One region of the Cobetia sp. 3AK genome, then DNA from elsewhere that is predicted to be linked to it. Evidence: predicted binding sites of a transcription regulator. Region 1 holds the regulator's gene; each other region holds the start of a gene.

Region 1 (4,213 bases):
TCGCCGACGTCCTGGCGGTGGCTCGCCCGCCGATGCTGATGACGCTGGCGGGGCTGAGTTGCTGGGCACTCGGCCTGCTGCTGATGGCAGCGTATCTCCTGCGCGCCTCCCGCCGACCCATCACGCGCCCCTCTACCCAGCAGGCTCGTCACCACATCGGGCATTCACACGCTCGGGGGAGGACACCGGCATGAGACACGTACTGCTCGAACGGCATCCGGGCCTGATGGCCGCGCTCTGCGTGATGGCGGCAAGTGTCGGCGCGCTGGCCCAGTTGCTGCCTCTGGGGTTTCAGGAGGCAGGGCAAGAAGTGACACCGCTGGATGCGCTGGCGCTGGAGGGACAGCGCCTTTACCTGCGGGAAGGCTGCCAGCAATGCCATACCCGAATGGTGCGGGATCTGCCGGGAGACCAGGCACGCCATGCAAGCCGGGACGCCGCCTCCCGCCACCTCATGGAGCGACCGGCCCTGTGGGGCAACGCTCGTCATGGCCCTGACCTGAGCCGCCTCCCGGCGGAACATGATGAGTCCTGGCAACGTCTGCACCTGTACTCGCCGCGCCACAAGGTGGCGGATTCCAGCATGCCGGCCTACCCCTGGCTATTCGAGCACGCCCTGAGCGGCGAGGGTGTCGCCGAGCGAATGCGGGCCCTGCAGGCGTTTGGCGTGCCCTACCGAGACGACGAGATCCTCGCGGCGCCCGCCCGGGTACGCGGCAAGGCCGAGGCGACCGCTCTGCTGGCCTATCTTCAACAGACGGATCCCCTTCGGCACTCATCCGCGACAATACCCGACCCGACAGGGGAGACACTCGCCACACTGACACTGACGACAGGAGCTGCACCATGAACCTGCTGGCAAACGTCGATCTGCCACTGTTCTGGCAGGCATGGATCAGCATGCTCACGCTGGGCAGCCTGGCCTTCTGCACGCTGTTGCTTGTCGGGCTTCGCTCGCGCAGCACCTCACCCGATGATGACCTGCAGGGAGATGGGCCAGGCGACGAACACCGCATTGACGGCACCCCTCAGCCGGACAGGCCGCTGCCGCTGGTCTGGAGTCTGCTGTTTCTGCTCACACTGCTGGTCAGCATGGGGCAGATCGTCATGTCCTTGAGGGGATGATGTCACCTGGCTCTCCCGAGTCGGATGAGGCAGGGCGTCGCAACCTGCCCCTTCGGGAGGTTCTGCGTCTAGAGTCATGCAGGACATCACGACACAATCAGAATTATCTAATATAATGCGCGCGATTCACGGAGCACTTCACATCCCGCCCCACAGGACGGGAACCCGTTCTGGGAAGTGCGCCTGACAGGTATCATTGACGGACAGCACCGACAGGCAGCAGCGACTCAGTCCATGAGGATGCTGCCTCTCCGTACAGGACCATGGAATCGCCCTGTACCAGGTGTCGCACCCGGACACCCCCACCCGAAACCCGCTCCCCACGAGTTTCGGCGTAATGCCCCAGGAGAGTCACCATGACGGCCCAGACAACGGCATCCCATCGATTGCGTGCGCATGAAGCACGCTGTCAGACCTGCTCACTCAGCTCACTGTGTCTGCCGCTGGCACTGAACATGGAAGCCATCGACCAGTTCGACTCCATCATTCGGCGCCGCGCGCCGCTCAGAAAGGGCGAGGTTCTCTTCACCCAGGGCGAGCCCTTCGACTGCGTCTTCACGGTGCGCTCGGGCAGCCTGAAACAGATCAACACCGAGAACAGTGGCACGGAGCAGCTCACCGGTTTCTTCCTGCCCAGCGAGCTGGCTGGACTGGATGCCATCGACAGCAATGCCTACCCCGGCAGCGCCGTGGCACTCGAGACCACGACCGTGTGCGAGATTCCCTTCGATCGCCTCGATGCGCTTTCCGCCCAACTGCCGGAACTGCGCACCCAGCTGTTCAAGAGCCTGAGCAAGGAGCTGCATGAGGATCGTCGGATGATGATGCTGCTGTCGCGCAAGACGGCAGATGAGCGCCTGGCCAGCTTCCTGGTCAACCTCTCTCAGCGCTTCCGTCGCCGCGGCTATTCGCCATACAGTTTCCGTCTTTCCATGTCCCGCGCCGACATCGGCAATTACCTGGGACTGGCCGTGGAAACCATCAGCCGTATCCTGACGCGTTTCCAGGCTCAGGGGCTGGTGGATATCCAGGCGCGCGAGGTCCATATCCTGCACCTGGATGGCCTGATCGAGCTGGCAGAAGGAGAGTGTCAGGGCGGTCGCTGACCCCCGTGATGCCATCTCTCTCACCACGAAGGCCCGCCACATCCTCATGTGGCGGGCCTTCGTGTTTTCCAGACAGTGCCAGGCGGCTCGGAGACGCTCAGCGATTCTGCAGACGGTTGTAATCCAGCAACCCGGCCTCGACGGGACGATCCGCATAATTGGCACGCAGCACGCTGTCCGAGAACTGCCAGAAGCGTGGGTCGGTGCGCCGCACTCCGATATCGGCCATCAGCTGTCGATAGTCCGCCTCATCCTTGAGCACGGCGACCCGCCGTGCCAATCCCTGCAGCGACTCGGGTGTCAGATGCCAGAAGGCATTCGGGTAATCCCCGGCCACGCCGCGCAGCACATCCAGCGTATCGCGCTCAGGGCGCCGATTGGCTTCCTCGTCGAACAGACTGGTGATGTTGGCATGAGCCGAGTTGCGCAGCACGCTGAACAACTGCGGGTGCTCGCTTCCCTCCCGTTCCAGCGCAATGATGGTGACTTCCGGCAGCAGGCTGGCCGCCAGACCACTCACCTCGCTCAAGGCCTTCAATTCGCGGCGCACGGCATCATCCTCCAGCGTCTCCAGGCTACGCTCGTGGACAAGTTCCGGCGCCAGGCGCTCGCGCAGGCGGCGCATCAGCCCAATGCGCGCCTTCTCCGGTGAGGAAAGCTCTCCCGGTGTCCAGACGATATCGCTCGGGGCATCAAACTGGGGCGGCTTCTTGAACAGCAGCTTTTCCAGCCCCGAATCCACATCCTGATACCAGCTGTCATGCACTGCCTGACGCTCGCCGGCAGGCAGAAGCGCCAGCAGGTTGTTCTCGCCTTCCATGCGCAGGAAGTCCATGTACAGGCGCGTGGTCAGCTGGTGGCCGAGGTTGCCATAGACATCGAAGCCGGCCACCAGCAGGTAATGGATGCGCTCAAGCATCGGGTAATCGATCACCCAGGCCGTCTTGGGCACATTGCCGACCAGCCCTTTCATCACGGCAGCGTTGTCGAAGTGACGATAGACCGTCAGGGCGGCATTGGGGTTGTGATCGCCACCCTCGCCGCCTTGCCAGCCGCTGCCGTCCCACAACAGCTGCATGTCCAGACGCAGATTGCCATCCTCGTAGGCCTGCATCATCAGCTTTTGCTTGGCCTGCAGATAGGCCTGCTGCTTGCGCTCGAACTTGATCCACGAGGAGATGGGCAATGCATTGCTGCTCTGCTCGGCAGGCAGGCTGAGATTCTCGCCCTCCCGTGCCAGGGTGCGCTCGACCTGCGGCAGGCTGAACAGTGATGGATCGGTGAAACTGACCCAGAAGTGGTCATTGATGACGTCCACGGCCACCTGGCCACGACAGACCGGCCCCTTGATGAAGCCCATGATGGTGTTCTGCGATTCATCCAGCATGAAGCGGTAACGTGACTCGGCAGGGATCGCCTCGAACGTCAGGAAGGGATTGGACGCCGTCTTGAGGTCATAGCCAGGCAGGTCATCCACCGTATAGTCCGGCGCGAGGAACAGCGACTGCCAGCGCTCCAGGCGCGCGTCACTCAGCGAATAGGGCAGATGATTCTTGGCCAGGATCGTCGAGCGCTCCTGCCATAGACGGTAATAGACGCGAGGACGCCCGGCCTCGTCATGCGGCATGACGTCACGACCATCTCCGGGATAGGCGGCGTAGGGAGCGTCATAGGGGCGGCGCGAGGAGATGCGCTGGATGGGCTCGCCGGGCGGCGTACTGGAGCGCACCAGCGAGAAGAAGATCGGCCGGCCATTGGCTCCCTTGACCTCGGGGAAGTAGAGGTGCGTCAGGAACAGGTGCTCGTAGATGTAGCGACTCATCAGCCGCTGCTTGAGGCTGTCACCATTGAGGAAGGCTTCCACCTGCTGAATCCGTGGCACCAGGACCTCAGACACCGGGCGCACCTCGGTCATCGGCGAGCCCTGCGCCAACCAGTTGACCAGCGTACGGTGCTCCTCATCACTGATCTGCGGCAGCGCA
Region 2 (4,213 bases), 250 kb from region 1:
GCGAATCTCGATTTCTCCGACCCCTCCGACATGAGCATCGCCTGCCGCCAGACCGGCCCGATCACCCCGGCGATGCTCGCCGACATCGACACCTCCAAGAGTGGCGAGGAGGTCTATCGCAAGTCCAAGAGCGTGCTGCTCAAGAGCCTCAAGATCCGGCGTATTCTGGACCGTGACTCCCAAAGCCTGCTCTACATCGCCTACAGCACCAAGGAAACCAGCGGCAGCTTCAAGCATGCGCTGAGCAGCGTGCCGCTGTGGGGCAGCGAGGCCTGGCAGGCACCGGCAGCGCAGTGAGCCGCCCGGGCGCCTGAATCAAGCCCCGATTGATCAAGCGCTGATTCATCAAGCACTGACTCATCAAGCGAAAGCTTCATCATCATCCCTTGAAGTTGTGGGGTGTCGCTCCAAGGTCTTGTTCAACGGCTAGCCAGCCGGATTTTCATTCGCATGAGGCAAAGGAGTGACACACGATGTCGAGCCCGGAGCACAAGCAGAAGATCTGGAAGCTGATCAAGGATGTGAAGGTCGGCATGTTGGTGACGCAGGGTGACGGCATGCCACATGCCCGCCCGATGCATCTGGTGCAGGATGACTACGACGGCACCCTGTGGTTCTTCACGCGAGCCAGTGCCGAGAAGGTGTTTGAAGCAAAGAAGGACAGCGAGGTCTGCCTGAGCTTTTCCGATCAGGATGATGGCGTCTATGTGTCGCTGAGCGGTCATGCCAATCTGCACCGCGATCAGGGCCTGATCGACAAGTTCTGGAATCCGTTCGTGGCCGCCTGGTTCCCGGAAGGCAAGGATGACCCCGATGTCACTCTGCTGGAGGTCAAGGTGCAATCCGGTGAACACTGGAAGGCCAAGGAGAGCAAGGCGTATCAACTCTATGAGATTGCGCGCGCCAACCTCGACAAGGACCACACCCCGGACATGGGTGAGAACGAGAAATTCGGCACGGTATGAGCAGAAGCCCGAGCTCGTCATGGAGAGCTCCTTGAAGTGCCCGCGTAAGAGTTGACGCACACGGCCATGCCAGACACGACAACGCCAGCCCCGGGGCTGGCGTTGTCGTGTCTGGTCTCCTGCCGCCTGCCGAATCCTGCCGAATCCTGCCGAATCCTGCCGAATCCTGCCGAATCCTGCCGAATCCTGCAGACCTGTCGTCGGTGGAGAGAGTTCAAGTTCAGGACACTGAACGCCTCAAGACTTCATGTCGAGCACGATGCGCCCCTCGATCTTGCCGTCGATCATGCGCCCGAAGATGTCATTGATATCCTCGAGCCTGCCGGTCTGAACGGTGGCCGCGACCTTGCCTTCCGCGGCGAAGTCCAGCGCCTCCTGCAGGTCCTGACGCGTGCCGACGATGGAGCCACGCACCGTGATGCCGTTGAGCACCGTGGAGAAGATCGGCAGCGGGAAGTCACCCGGCGGCAGGCCGTTGAGCACCAGGGTACCGCCACGGCGCAGCATGTTCTGAGCCTGATCGAAGGCCTTGGGCGACACCGCCGTCACCAGTGCGCCGTGTGCGCCGCCGATCTCGCGCTTGATGACGGCTGCCGGGTCTTCCTTCATGGCATTCACGGTCACGGTGGCCCCCAGACGGCGGGCCAGCTCCAGCTTGGCATCATCCACGTCCACCGCCGCCACGTTCAGGCCCATGGCGCGGGCGTACTGCACCGCCATGTGACCCAACCCGCCGATCCCCGAGATCACCACCCACTGACCGGGGCGAGTGTCGGTCATCTTGAGCCCCTTGTAGACCGTGACCCCGGCGCACAGCACCGGCGCGATCTCCACGAAGCCCACGCTGTCCGGCAGACGCCCCACGTAGCCGGCATCCGCCAGCGTGTACTGGGCAAAGCCGCCATTCACCGAATAGCCGGTGTTCTGCTGGCTCTCGCACAGCGTCTCCCAACCGCCCAGGCAGTGCTCGCAATGGCCACAGGCCGAGTAGAGCCAGGGCACCCCGACCCGGTCGCCTTCCTTGACGTGGGTCACACCCTCGCCCACCGCCGCGATGGTCCCCACTCCCTCATGTCCCGGGATGAACGGTGGGTTGGGCTTCACCGGCCAGTCGCCATGCGCGGCGTGCAGGTCGGTGTGACAGACCCCGGAGGCGGCGACCTCGACCAGAATCTCGCCACGCCCCGGTCGCGGTACCGCGACTTCCTCGATCACCAGCGGTGCACCGAATTCACGTACCACGGCGGCTTTCATGCTGTTATCCATGATGGACTCCTCATTCATTGTCGAAAGACGAACCTTGGAAAGGCGAGCCAGAGATCAGGCGGAGAGTGCGATCCCGTCCGGTCGTGAGCGAGGGCCAGTGTTCGCGCACGCCCCGGACCTGCCTCTTCATTGAAACCAGACGCGGTGCTCCCTGCCCTGCGCCAGATCAAGCAAGTCGGATCTGGCGCGGGCATCGAGAGGAATTCCTCGAGGAGGCATCGCGGGAGGTGGATTCAGGGCCACTAGCCTTGGTGGCGCTGACGGTCAGGCCTAGAAGAAGCCGAGTGGATTGATGTCGTAGCTGACCAGCAGGTTCTTGGTCTGCTGGTAGTGTTCCAGTGCCATCTTGTGGGTCTCGCGACCGACACCGGATTTCTTGTAGCCACCGAAGGCGGCATGGGCGGGATACTGGTGGTAGCAGTTGGTCCACACGCGACCGGCCTGGATACCGCGCCCCATGCGGAAGGCGACATTCATGTCGCGACTCCAGACACCGGCGCCGAGACCGAATTCGGTGTCATTGGCGATGGCCAGCGCCTCTGCCTCGTCACGGAAGGTGGTGACGGCGACCACCGGCCCGAAGATCTCCTCCTGGAAGACACGCATCGCGTTGTGGCCCTTCAGAAGGGTCGGCTGGATGTAATAGCCGTTGGCCAGCTCGTTCTCCAGCTGCTCGCTGCTGCCGCCGGTGAGCACCTCGGCCCCCTCCTCACGGGCGATATCCATATAGGACATGATCTTGTCGAACTGCTCGCGGGAGGCCTGTGCGCCGACCTGCACGTCGGTATCCAGCGGATTGCCGCGCTTGATGGTCTTCACGCGCTCCATCACACGGGCCATGAAGTCGTCGTAGATGCTTTCCTGGATCAGAGCGCGTGACGGGCAGGTGCACACCTCGCCCTGATTGAAGAACGCCAGCACCAGCCCTTCGGCGGCCTTGTCGATGAACTCGGGTTCGGCATTCATGATGTCGGCGAAGTAGATGTTGGGGGACTTGCCGCCCAGCTCCACCGTGGAGGGAATGATGGTCTCCGCGGCGCACTTGAGGATGTGCGAGCCCACGGGGGTGGAGCCGGTGAAGGCGATCTTGGCGATGCGCTTGCTGGTCGCCAGTGCCTGTCCGGCCTCGGCGCCATAGCCGTTGACGATGTTGAGAACCCCTGCCGGCAGCAGGTCATTGATCAGCTCCGCCAGCACCAGGATCGAGGCCGGGGTCTGTTCCGCCGGCTTGAGCACCACGCAGTTGCCCGCCGCCAGCGCCGGGCCGAGCTTCCAGGCCGCCATCAGGATCGGGAAGTTCCACGGGATGATCTGTCCCACCACCCCCAGCGGCTCGTGGAAGTGATAGGAGACGGTATTGGCATCGATGTCCGCCGCGGTGCCTTCCTGGGAGCGCAGGCAACCGGCGAAGTAGCGGAAGTGATCCGCCGCCAGCGGGATATCGGCGTTCAGCGTCTCGCGCACCGCCTTGCCGTTGTCCCAGGTCTCGGCGACCGCCAGCATCTCGAGATTCTGCTCGATGCGATCCGCGATCCTGAGCAGGATGTTGGAACGCTCCTGCACAGAGGTCTTGCCCCAGGCGGGGGCTGCCTTGTGGGCGGCGTCCAGCGCGAGATCGATGTCTTCCGCACTCGAGCGCGGGATACGGCAGAACACCTCACCCGTCACCGGACTGACATTGTCGAAATATTCCCCCTTGACCGGCTCGACGAAACGCCCGCCGATGTAATTGCCGTAGGTGTCCTTGAACGTGACCAGCGCGTCGGCGCTGCCCGGGGAGGCGTAGATCATGGCGAACTCCTGTGGGTCGGATTCACGAGTGGCGCTCGTGATCGACGACCTGTTGTTGTAAGTCACGTGGACAGGAGATGGCGCTCCTGTCCCTCGCCTGACCGTCAACGACTGGATCAATGACTGCATCAAGAACTGCTTGATCAGGCGACCCTCACAGTCTTGTTCACTTGTGGCATTCGCGACATGCG
Region 3 (4,213 bases), on a different contig from region 1:
TCTTCCTGTTCGCCACCGGGTTCATCGCCGCACGTTTCGGCACCCTGGATGCTGAGCCTTTCACGCTGCTGCTGGTGCGCAGCCTGCTGGTACTGCCGGTGCTGGGGCTGATCCTGTGGATACGCCGCAAGCCGCGCCAGTGGGGGCAGCGCCATGACAAGCTGGCTCAGATGGGCATCGGCATGCTGTTGCACGGCGCCTATCTGGGTGGCGTGTTCGCGGCGGTCAAGGCCGGGCTGCCCGCGGGGCTGACGGCCTTGCTGGTCAGCCTGCACCCTCTGGTGACGGCTGCGCTGTCACTGCCGCTGTTCGGTATCCGTCTGGGCGCCAGGCAGTGGCTGGGGCTGGGGTGTGGCGCGATTGGCGTCAGTCTGGTGCTGGGGGCGGGCGTGCTTCAGGGGGCAGGCGCCGCAAGCGCCACGCTCGAGTGGCCGATGATCGGCCTGCTGTGGTGTCTGGTGGCGCTCATCGGCGTGTCCAGCTCGACGCTGTGGCAGAAGCGTGTCGGTGGTCGGATGGGGCTGGTGGAGGGGCTGGTATTCCAGTATCTGGGAGCGGGCTGTGTCTTCCTCATCGCAGCCAGCAGCGTAGGTAGCTTCGCCTTCGACCCGACGCCTCGTCTGCTGCTGACCCTCGCCTGGCTGGTGATCGCCATCTCGGTGGGTGCCATCTGGTTGCTGATGCTGATGCTCGAACGTGGCGAGGCCCACCAGGTCGCACGTACCTTCTTCCTGGTGCCGCCGTGTGCCGCGCTGATGGCCTGGTGGCTGTTCGATGAGCAGTGGACCGCCTTGATGGTGGTGGGAGCGGCACTGGTCGTGCTGGGACTGGTGCTGGATCGCCCCCGTCCGGGCAAGGTAGCCAGGGCGCCGGCTGACGACACGTCGCCGTCAGCGCCCGAGACGTCGGCACCGAGCAGCGGGCAGGCCGCCTCGCGCTGATTCACCCTGAAAGCACAACGCCCCGCCGGCCCGTGATGGGCTGGCGGGGCGTTGTCGTCTGTGGCCAGTCAGATGCGCGACTCAGAAGCGATAGCTGATACCGGCCATGGTCACGATCGGGTCGATCTCGACCTTGTCGTTGACGCTGCCCGCCACGGTGACATCGGAATCGATATCCAGATACCAGGCAGCGATGTTGGCCGCCCAATGCTCATTGATGACCAGGTCGACACCGATCTGTGCGGCCGCGCCCCAGCTGTCATCCATCTCGAGCTTGGTGCCGTCATCGAGGGTTTCATCGGAGAAGTGGGTGTAATTGACGCCTGCACCGATGTACGGCTGGATGCGGGAGTCGCGTCCACCGAGGGGGTAGTACTGCAGTGTCAGGGTCGGTGGCAGATGATCGACGGAGCCGGCCTTCTGGCCATTCAGCGAGATGTCATGCTCGAAATTCTGCGCGGCCAGCAGCTCGATCCCCAGGGTATCGGTGAAGCGATACCCCAGAGTGAAGGCGAAGGCGCTGTCATCATCGACGTCCACGTCGGCACCGATGGCATCGATGCGACCGTTGTCGCTCTTAGGCGAGACCTTGGCGACACCCGCACGCGTCCAGAACTGGCCGGCACCATAATCGAGGTGCTCGAGGCCTGAGTCAGTCGATGAGAACGGCGCAGCGACAGCCGACGTGGCAGTCAGCGTGAGTGCGGCCGTGATCGCCGCCATGCGCAGCGGACGTGAAGAGGACCGGCAGAAGGAGAAGGGCAAGAAGGACTGTGCGGCTGACATGTTCGCTCCCGAAGTGACAGGGGGTGAGAAAGGAGATGTCAGTCTAGGAGCTCATGTCGCCGAAAAATTGATCCATGACAAGGGTTTGCCGTCATGTCCGACAAGGGTTCGTCACACTTGATTCAAATCAAGTTCCGTCTGTCTCGCCGACTGTCCGCGCATGCAAGAACGCCGCAGGCCCTGAGGCCTGCGGCGTTCTTGTGCGTCGTCAATGAGGCAAGGGGATCACCCCTGATGCGTCATGGCTCGGCGCGGCTCGTCAGTGCGTGTTTCAGCACTTAGAAGCGGTAGGTGACACCGGCACCGACGGTGACCGGGTCCAGCTCGGTGTCGTTCACGTCCTGGCCGTTGATCTTGGTGTCGGCCTTGACGTCAGCGTAACGAGCGAAGCCATTGACGGCCCAGGATTCGTTGATGTTGAGGTCAACACCCAGCTCGGCAGCAGCGCCGTAGCTGTCGTCGATGTCCATGCTCTGGCCACCGGCAGACTCACCGGAGAAGTGGGTGTAGTTCAGGCCGACGCCAGCGTAAGGCTGAACGCGAGCTTCGGTACCGCCCAGCGGGTAGTACTGCAGCATCAGGTTGATCGGCATCTGATCGAAGCCACCGTCGCTGTTTTTCCAGTCGGTGCTGAATGCTTCAGTGGACTGCAGAGCAACTGCCAGGTTGTCGTGGAACATGTAGCCCACGGAGCCGGCGAAACCGGATTCATCCTTGGCGATCAGGCCATTGCCGTTGTTGCTCTTGCCGTCGACCTTGGCAACGCCGCCGCGCAGGAAGATGTCGCCCTTGCCGTAGGCCAGTGCAGATTGTGCACCCATTGCCATGGTGCCGGCGATGACGGTAGCAGTCAGGATCTTGATGGTTTTCATGTGATGTTCTCCTTGAAGCTTGTGGCCTCGGGGGCTTCCTGTCGGCGGTGCCTGGCGAACTCGGGGGATGTACCGAGTGTGGCAAGGCTGCCTTGTTCAGGGGACGAGATGAACTATAAAAAACACTGTTCTTTTTGGCAAGCATTTTTTTAGAACAATGTTTGAAAACATATTTGACGTCTTGTTAGCGGATGTTACCGATTATTTCAGAAAAGGTGCATGTCTCGAGGATGAGACTGGAGGTGGCGCAGGACAGCGACAGGGTCGTTCATTTTCACGACAGATTCATGAGACGTTGGTCGTAGGCGGCTCGTGAGGTGAGCGCATGCTACGCAATGCGTGATGCGCCCACCAGTGTGGGAATTCAGCGACGCTTGCGCTGGGCACGTGCTTCAAGCTCGTTGAGCCATCGACTGACCTCGTCACTCTGCGCGGGACAGTCGAGGTAGACGGCCAGAAACTCTCGCCACTCCGCTGCCTGCCAGGCCTTGAGGCGGCGCCACAACACGTAGAGGTCGCGCTGGCACTCGTGACGGCGCAGCACGAAGCGTCGGGTCTTCTCCAGGTCGATGATGACGGCATCCATCTGTTCCTGCATGGCGCTGGCACCGTCGGCGGCGGGCTGTGGGCGGCTGAGGAACAGATGCTTGGGGAACAGGCAGCCGTGCATCATGCCGGCTTGATGAATCTGTCGCACGAGACGCGCGCTGGCAGTGATGACTTGCGTGCGTCGGGTATCGTCCAGCGCCGTCCAGCGTGCATGCCAGTGGTCCAGATCATCGCGGCCGTCGAGATCGAAGGTGATCAGGATGGCGCGCCACTCCTTGCCGGTGCGGCGCTCGCCATACCAGCCGGCATCCACCGAAGGAATGCCCAGCGCGTGATAGTGGCGGATGGCACGCCACTCGCGCGAGAAAGTCGGCTCGCCCAGTGGGCGTGACAGGCTGCGGCCCAGATGGTTGGTCTGGCGCTTGAGGTAGAGGCGATGTGTCTGGCCCTGCTCGTCCTCGAGAGTGAGCAGCGAGACCGTCGAGATGCCTCCGCGCTCACGGTTAGGGGCATCAACGTCCTGGGCGGCCACGTGCCACAGGGCCTCGAACCGGTTCAGGCCGTGGTAATCCAGCAGATTCCCCAGGGCGGGGTCACAGTAGTCGGCATGGCCACGGGGCGCCGTGGCACGTGGGCCCCGAGAGGCGCTGGACAGGGAGTGGCGGGAAAAGGAGGTCATGGCAAGTTCACGAGCGAAAGAGGGGAGGTGGGTCACGGGCAATCCCTGCCGCAGGACCCAGCGATGGATCGCCCTATGATAGTTAGCCTGCTGGTGAAGTGATAGTCGCTGATCGGCAACTCCTGTGTCTGCGCATTCAACACGCGTCGCAGGATTGTCCGAGCCGTGCATGGCTGCTGTCGTGCAGGCCCGTGCTCTGTGGCGTGTGGTGGAAGGTCGCAGGTGTCGCGCAGGTGCGCGAGGAGAGCGTTGAGAGGCCGCTGGCGGTCCACTGCGCGTCAGCCCAGCAATGATGCGGGCCATGGACGTTTCCGCTGTCAGCTCATGGGCTTGCGATCCCCGCAGGCGGCGCTTGCCGGAGTGCGGCTGCGACAACCTGTCATCTG
Region 4 (4,213 bases), on a different contig from region 1:
AGGATGACGACGTGCTTGTCATCAACAAGGAGCACGGCATGGTCGTGCACCCGGGGGCCGGCAATCCGGATGGCACGCTGCTCAATGCCATCCTGCACCATTGTCCGGGCAATGCCATGCTGCCGCGTGCCGGTATCGTGCATCGTCTCGACAAGGACACCAGTGGCCTGATGGTGGTCGCCAAGTCGCTGACCGCCCAGGCGGACCTGGTCGAGCAGCTGCAGGCGCGTACCGTGTCTCGCGAGTACGATGCCGTCGTGACTGGTGTGCTGACGGCGGGCGGTACCGTGGATGCGCCCATCGGGCGTCACCCCAAGGATCGCAAGCGTCAGGCCGTGACCCATAGCGGCAAGATGGCGATCACGCATTTTCGCGTGGTGGAGCGCTTCCGGGGGCATACCCATATCCGCTGCAAGCTGGAAACCGGGCGTACCCACCAGATCCGTGTGCACATGGCGCACCAGCGCTATCCGCTGATCGGGGACCCGGTCTACGGAGGCCGTCTGAAGCTTCCGCCGGGGGCCAGTGACCCGCTCAAGGAGCTGCTGCGTCAGTTCCCGCGTCAGGCGCTGCATGCCCGTCGCCTCGCCTTCATCCACCCGATCACGGGCAAGGAAGTCGAATTCCGCGCCGAGATGCCGGGTGACATGCTGGTCTTGATCGACTATCTCAAGGAAGACATCGCCCGCTGAGGGGCTCGGTTCGCGTATCCCATCGCGCCAGGAGAGGTTATGCACGACGACAGTCTACGCCCGACCCTGATTCTGCCGGACTGGCCAGCACCCAGTCCGGTGCAGGCCTTCGTGACCACGCGTGAGAGCGGCCCGAGTCAGGGGCCATACGCTGGCTTCAATCCGGCGCGGCATGTCGGGGATGATCCGGCGATGGTCGCGCGGGTGCGTGACCTGCTGGCGGCGGAGGTCGATGATGGTCGTCCGCTGGCGTGGCTGGATCAGGTGCATGGGACTCAGGTGGTGGATGCCTTTGACGTCTGTCACGCCGATGAGCGCCATGAGGCGGTGCCACCACGTGCTGACGCCTGCATCAGTACCGGTACGGGGCAGGCCTGCGTGGTGATGACGGCGGACTGCCTGCCGGTGCTGTTCTGTGATCGACAGGGGACGCGGGTCGGGGTGGCGCATGCGGGCTGGCGTGGCCTGGTGGAAGGTGTGCTGGAAGCCACTGTCGCCCGTCTTGGAGATGACCCGGGCGAGCTGATGGCCTGGCTGGGCCCGGCGATCTCCAATGCCCAGTTCGAGGTCGGCCCCGAGGTGCGTGACGCCTTCATCGCGGATCTCCCCGAGGCCGACGACGCCTTCGAATCCAGCCCCTATCGGCTGGGCCACTACATGGGCGACCTCTACAAGCTGGCTCGCCTGCGGCTGGAGCGTGCGGGGGTCGGCCATGTCAGTGGCGGTCACTTCTGTACCGCCTCGGAATCGCGCTTCTACTCCCATCGCCGTGATGATGGCGTGACGGGGCGAATGGCCACGGTGATCTGGTTACGCTGATAGCATGAAGTGGAGACCTGGCCGCCGCGATGCACCGACGCTCGGCAAGCCGAAAGACGAAAGCGCCCCGTTGACCTGATCACTCAGGTTGGCGGGGCGCTTTTCCGTGTCGAGCGGAAGCCCCTGGCGACATCTTCAGGCGCTGAGGGCCAACCTGCTGCAGGGGAACCTGATCTGGATCATGCTTCGCGGACAACATGCTGCGTTGCCGCAAATCACGCCTTGAAAGCAACCCCCCAGCCCCCCATCTCTAGGGTTAGATACGAAATGTTACAGGCGAAGCTCCTGAGAAGAGGAGTACCGCCATGACTCTCAGGAGAAGGCACCATGCGCATCGACAAACTCACCAGCAAGCTGCAGAACGCGCTTGCGGATGCCCAGTCGCTCGCCGTCGGGCGAGGCCACAATGAAATCCATCCCCAGCACCTGCTGCTGGCCCTGCTGGAGGACCGCGATGGCGGTCTCAAGGCGTTGGTCAACAAGGCGGGCGGTGATGCCACCAGCTTGATGAGCGGGCTCAAGCGTCAACTGGATGACCTGCCCACCGTGTCCCAGTTCGACGGCAATGTCGCGCCTTCCCAGGCGCTCGGCAAGCTTATGAATCTGGCCGACCGCGAAGCCCAGAAACGCGGTGATCAATACATCGCTTCCGAGCTCGCGCTGCTGGCCGCGCTGGAGCTGGGCGGTGATCTCGGCAAGTTGTTCACCTCCTCGGGCATCAAGAAGCCCGCCCTGACCTCCGCCATCGATGCACTGCGCGGTGGCGAGGCGGTGGGAGATGCCGACGCCGAGAACAATCGCGAGGCACTCAACAAGTACACGATGGACCTCACCCAGCGTGCGCGCGACGGCAAGCTCGACCCGGTGATCGGGCGTGACGAGGAGATTCGCCGCACGATTCAGGTCCTTCAGCGTCGCACCAAGAACAACCCGGTGTTGATCGGTGAGCCCGGTGTCGGCAAGACCGCCATCGTCGAGGGGCTGGCCAGCCGTATCGTCAATGGCGAGGTGCCGGAAGGCCTCAAGAACAAGCGTGTGCTGTCTCTCGACATGGGCTCGCTGCTGGCGGGGGCCAAGTTCCGCGGTGAGTTCGAGGAGCGCCTCAAGTCCGTCCTCAAGGAGCTGTCGCAGGAAGAAGGCCAGGTCATCCTGTTCATCGATGAGCTGCACACCATGGTCGGCGCGGGCAAGGCCGAGGGCGCGATGGATGCCGGCAACATGCTCAAGCCGGCGCTGGCGCGTGGCGAGCTGCACTGTGTCGGTGCCACCACGCTTGACGAGTATCGCCAGTACATCGAGAAGGATGCCGCGCTGGAGCGTCGTTTCCAGAAGGTGCAGGTGGATCAGCCCAGCGAGGAGGACACCATCGCTATCCTGCGTGGCTTGAAGGAACGCTACGAGGTGCACCATGGGGTGGATATCACTGACAGTGCGATCATTGCGGCCGCGCGCCTCTCATCGCGCTACATTACGGACCGTCAGCTGCCTGACAAGGCGATCGACCTGATCGATGAAGCCGCGTCACGCATCCGTATGGAGCTGGACTCCAAGCCGGAGGAGATGGACCGTCTCGACCGCCGTCTGATCCAGCTCAAGATGGAGCGTGAAGCCCTCAAGAAGGAGACCGACGAAGCGGCACTCAAGCGTCTCGGCGCGCTTGAGGACCAGATCGCGGAGCTGGAACGCGAATATGCCGATCTCGATGAGGTCTGGAAGGCCGAGAAGGCCAGTATCCAGGGGGCAGCGCAGTTCAAGGCCGAACTGGAACAGGCGCGCATCGATCTGGAACAGGCGCGGCGTGCCGGCGACCTCAGCCGCATGTCGGAACTGCAGTACGGCGTGATTCCGGGGCTCGAAAAGCAGATCAGCGAAGCCGGCGAAGGCGAGGCGGATACCTCCGCCCACGTGCTGCTGCGCTCCAATGTCACCGAGGAGGAGATTGCCGAGGTCGTCTCGCGCTGGACCGGCATTCCGGTCTCCAAGATGCTCGAAGGCGAGCGCGACAAGCTGCTGCGCATGGAAGAGGCGCTGCACGAGAAGGTGATCGGTCAGGACGAGGCGGTGATCGCGGTGGCCAATGCGGTGCGTCGCTCACGCGCCGGGCTGTCGGACCCGAATCGTCCCAATGGCTCCTTCCTGTTCCTCGGCCCGACCGGGGTCGGCAAGACGGAGCTCTGCAAGTCGCTGGCCAGCTTCCTGTTCGATACCGAAGAGGCGATGGTGCGCATCGACATGTCCGAGTTCATGGAGAAGCACTCGGTGGCTCGTCTGATCGGCGCGCCTCCCGGCTATGTCGGCTATGAAGAGGGTGGCTATCTGACCGAGGCCGTGCGTCGCAAGCCGTACTCCGTGCTGTTGCTCGATGAGGTCGAGAAGGCGCATCCGGATGTCTTCAACATCCTGCTGCAGGTATTGGAAGATGGCCGCCTGACCGATGGGCAGGGGCGTACTGTCGACTTCCGCAATACCGTGATCGTGATGACCTCGAATCTGGGGTCCGAGATGATCCAGCGCATGAGCGGTCTCAATGGCGAGCTGGCGGACGAGGAAGACACGCAAGAGAGTGTCGATCGCAAGGCGGCCTTCCAGTACGACGACATGAAGACGGCGGTGATGGAAGTCGTCGGCAATCACTTCCGGCCGGAGCTGATCAACCGCATCGATGAAGTGGTGGTCTTCCACGCGTTGGGGCAGGCGCAGAT

What was found. Region 1 encodes FNR, which switches genes on or off when oxygen is low (the NO sensors DNR and NnrR bind a similar motif). Its sites were predicted from a motif close to TTGATNTANATCAA; they were not measured.
Region 2: the regulator FNR is predicted to act here: its motif matches at 2,388-2,401, upstream of adhP (alcohol dehydrogenase AdhP).
Region 3: the regulator FNR is predicted to act here: its motif matches at 1,845-1,858, upstream of QD228_RS00025 (OmpW family outer membrane protein).
Region 4: the regulator FNR is predicted to act here: its motif matches at 1,681-1,694, upstream of clpB (ATP-dependent chaperone ClpB).

The regions. Positions count from the first base shown of each region.
Region 1 is NZ_JARWKR010000003.1:312,372-316,584, forward strand. It holds gene QD228_RS06095 (cbb3-type cytochrome c oxidase subunit I) at 1-194, shown strand, start outside; gene QD228_RS06100 (cbb3-type cytochrome c oxidase subunit II) at 191-850, shown strand; gene QD228_RS06105 (hypothetical protein) at 847-1,125, shown strand; gene fnr (fumarate/nitrate reduction transcriptional regulator Fnr) at 1,482-2,231, shown strand; gene QD228_RS06115 (fatty acid cis/trans isomerase) at 2,329-4,213, opposite strand, start outside.
Region 2 is NZ_JARWKR010000003.1:64,400-68,612, forward strand. It holds gene QD228_RS05105 (CreA family protein) at 1-297, shown strand, start outside; gene QD228_RS05110 (pyridoxamine 5'-phosphate oxidase family protein) at 474-965, shown strand; gene adhP (alcohol dehydrogenase AdhP) at 1,203-2,231, opposite strand; gene QD228_RS05120 (aldehyde dehydrogenase family protein) at 2,502-4,022, opposite strand.
Region 3 is NZ_JARWKR010000001.1:2,257-6,469, reverse strand. It holds gene QD228_RS00030 (DMT family transporter) at 1-941, shown strand, start outside; gene QD228_RS00025 (OmpW family outer membrane protein) at 1,023-1,727, opposite strand; gene QD228_RS00020 (OmpW family outer membrane protein) at 2,006-2,599, opposite strand; gene QD228_RS00015 (lipopolysaccharide kinase InaA family protein) at 2,964-3,827, opposite strand.
Region 4 is NZ_JARWKR010000012.1:6,617-10,829, reverse strand. It holds gene rluD (23S rRNA pseudouridine(1911/1915/1917) synthase RluD) at 1-692, shown strand, start outside; gene pgeF (peptidoglycan editing factor PgeF) at 732-1,511, shown strand; gene clpB (ATP-dependent chaperone ClpB) at 1,839-4,213, shown strand, end outside.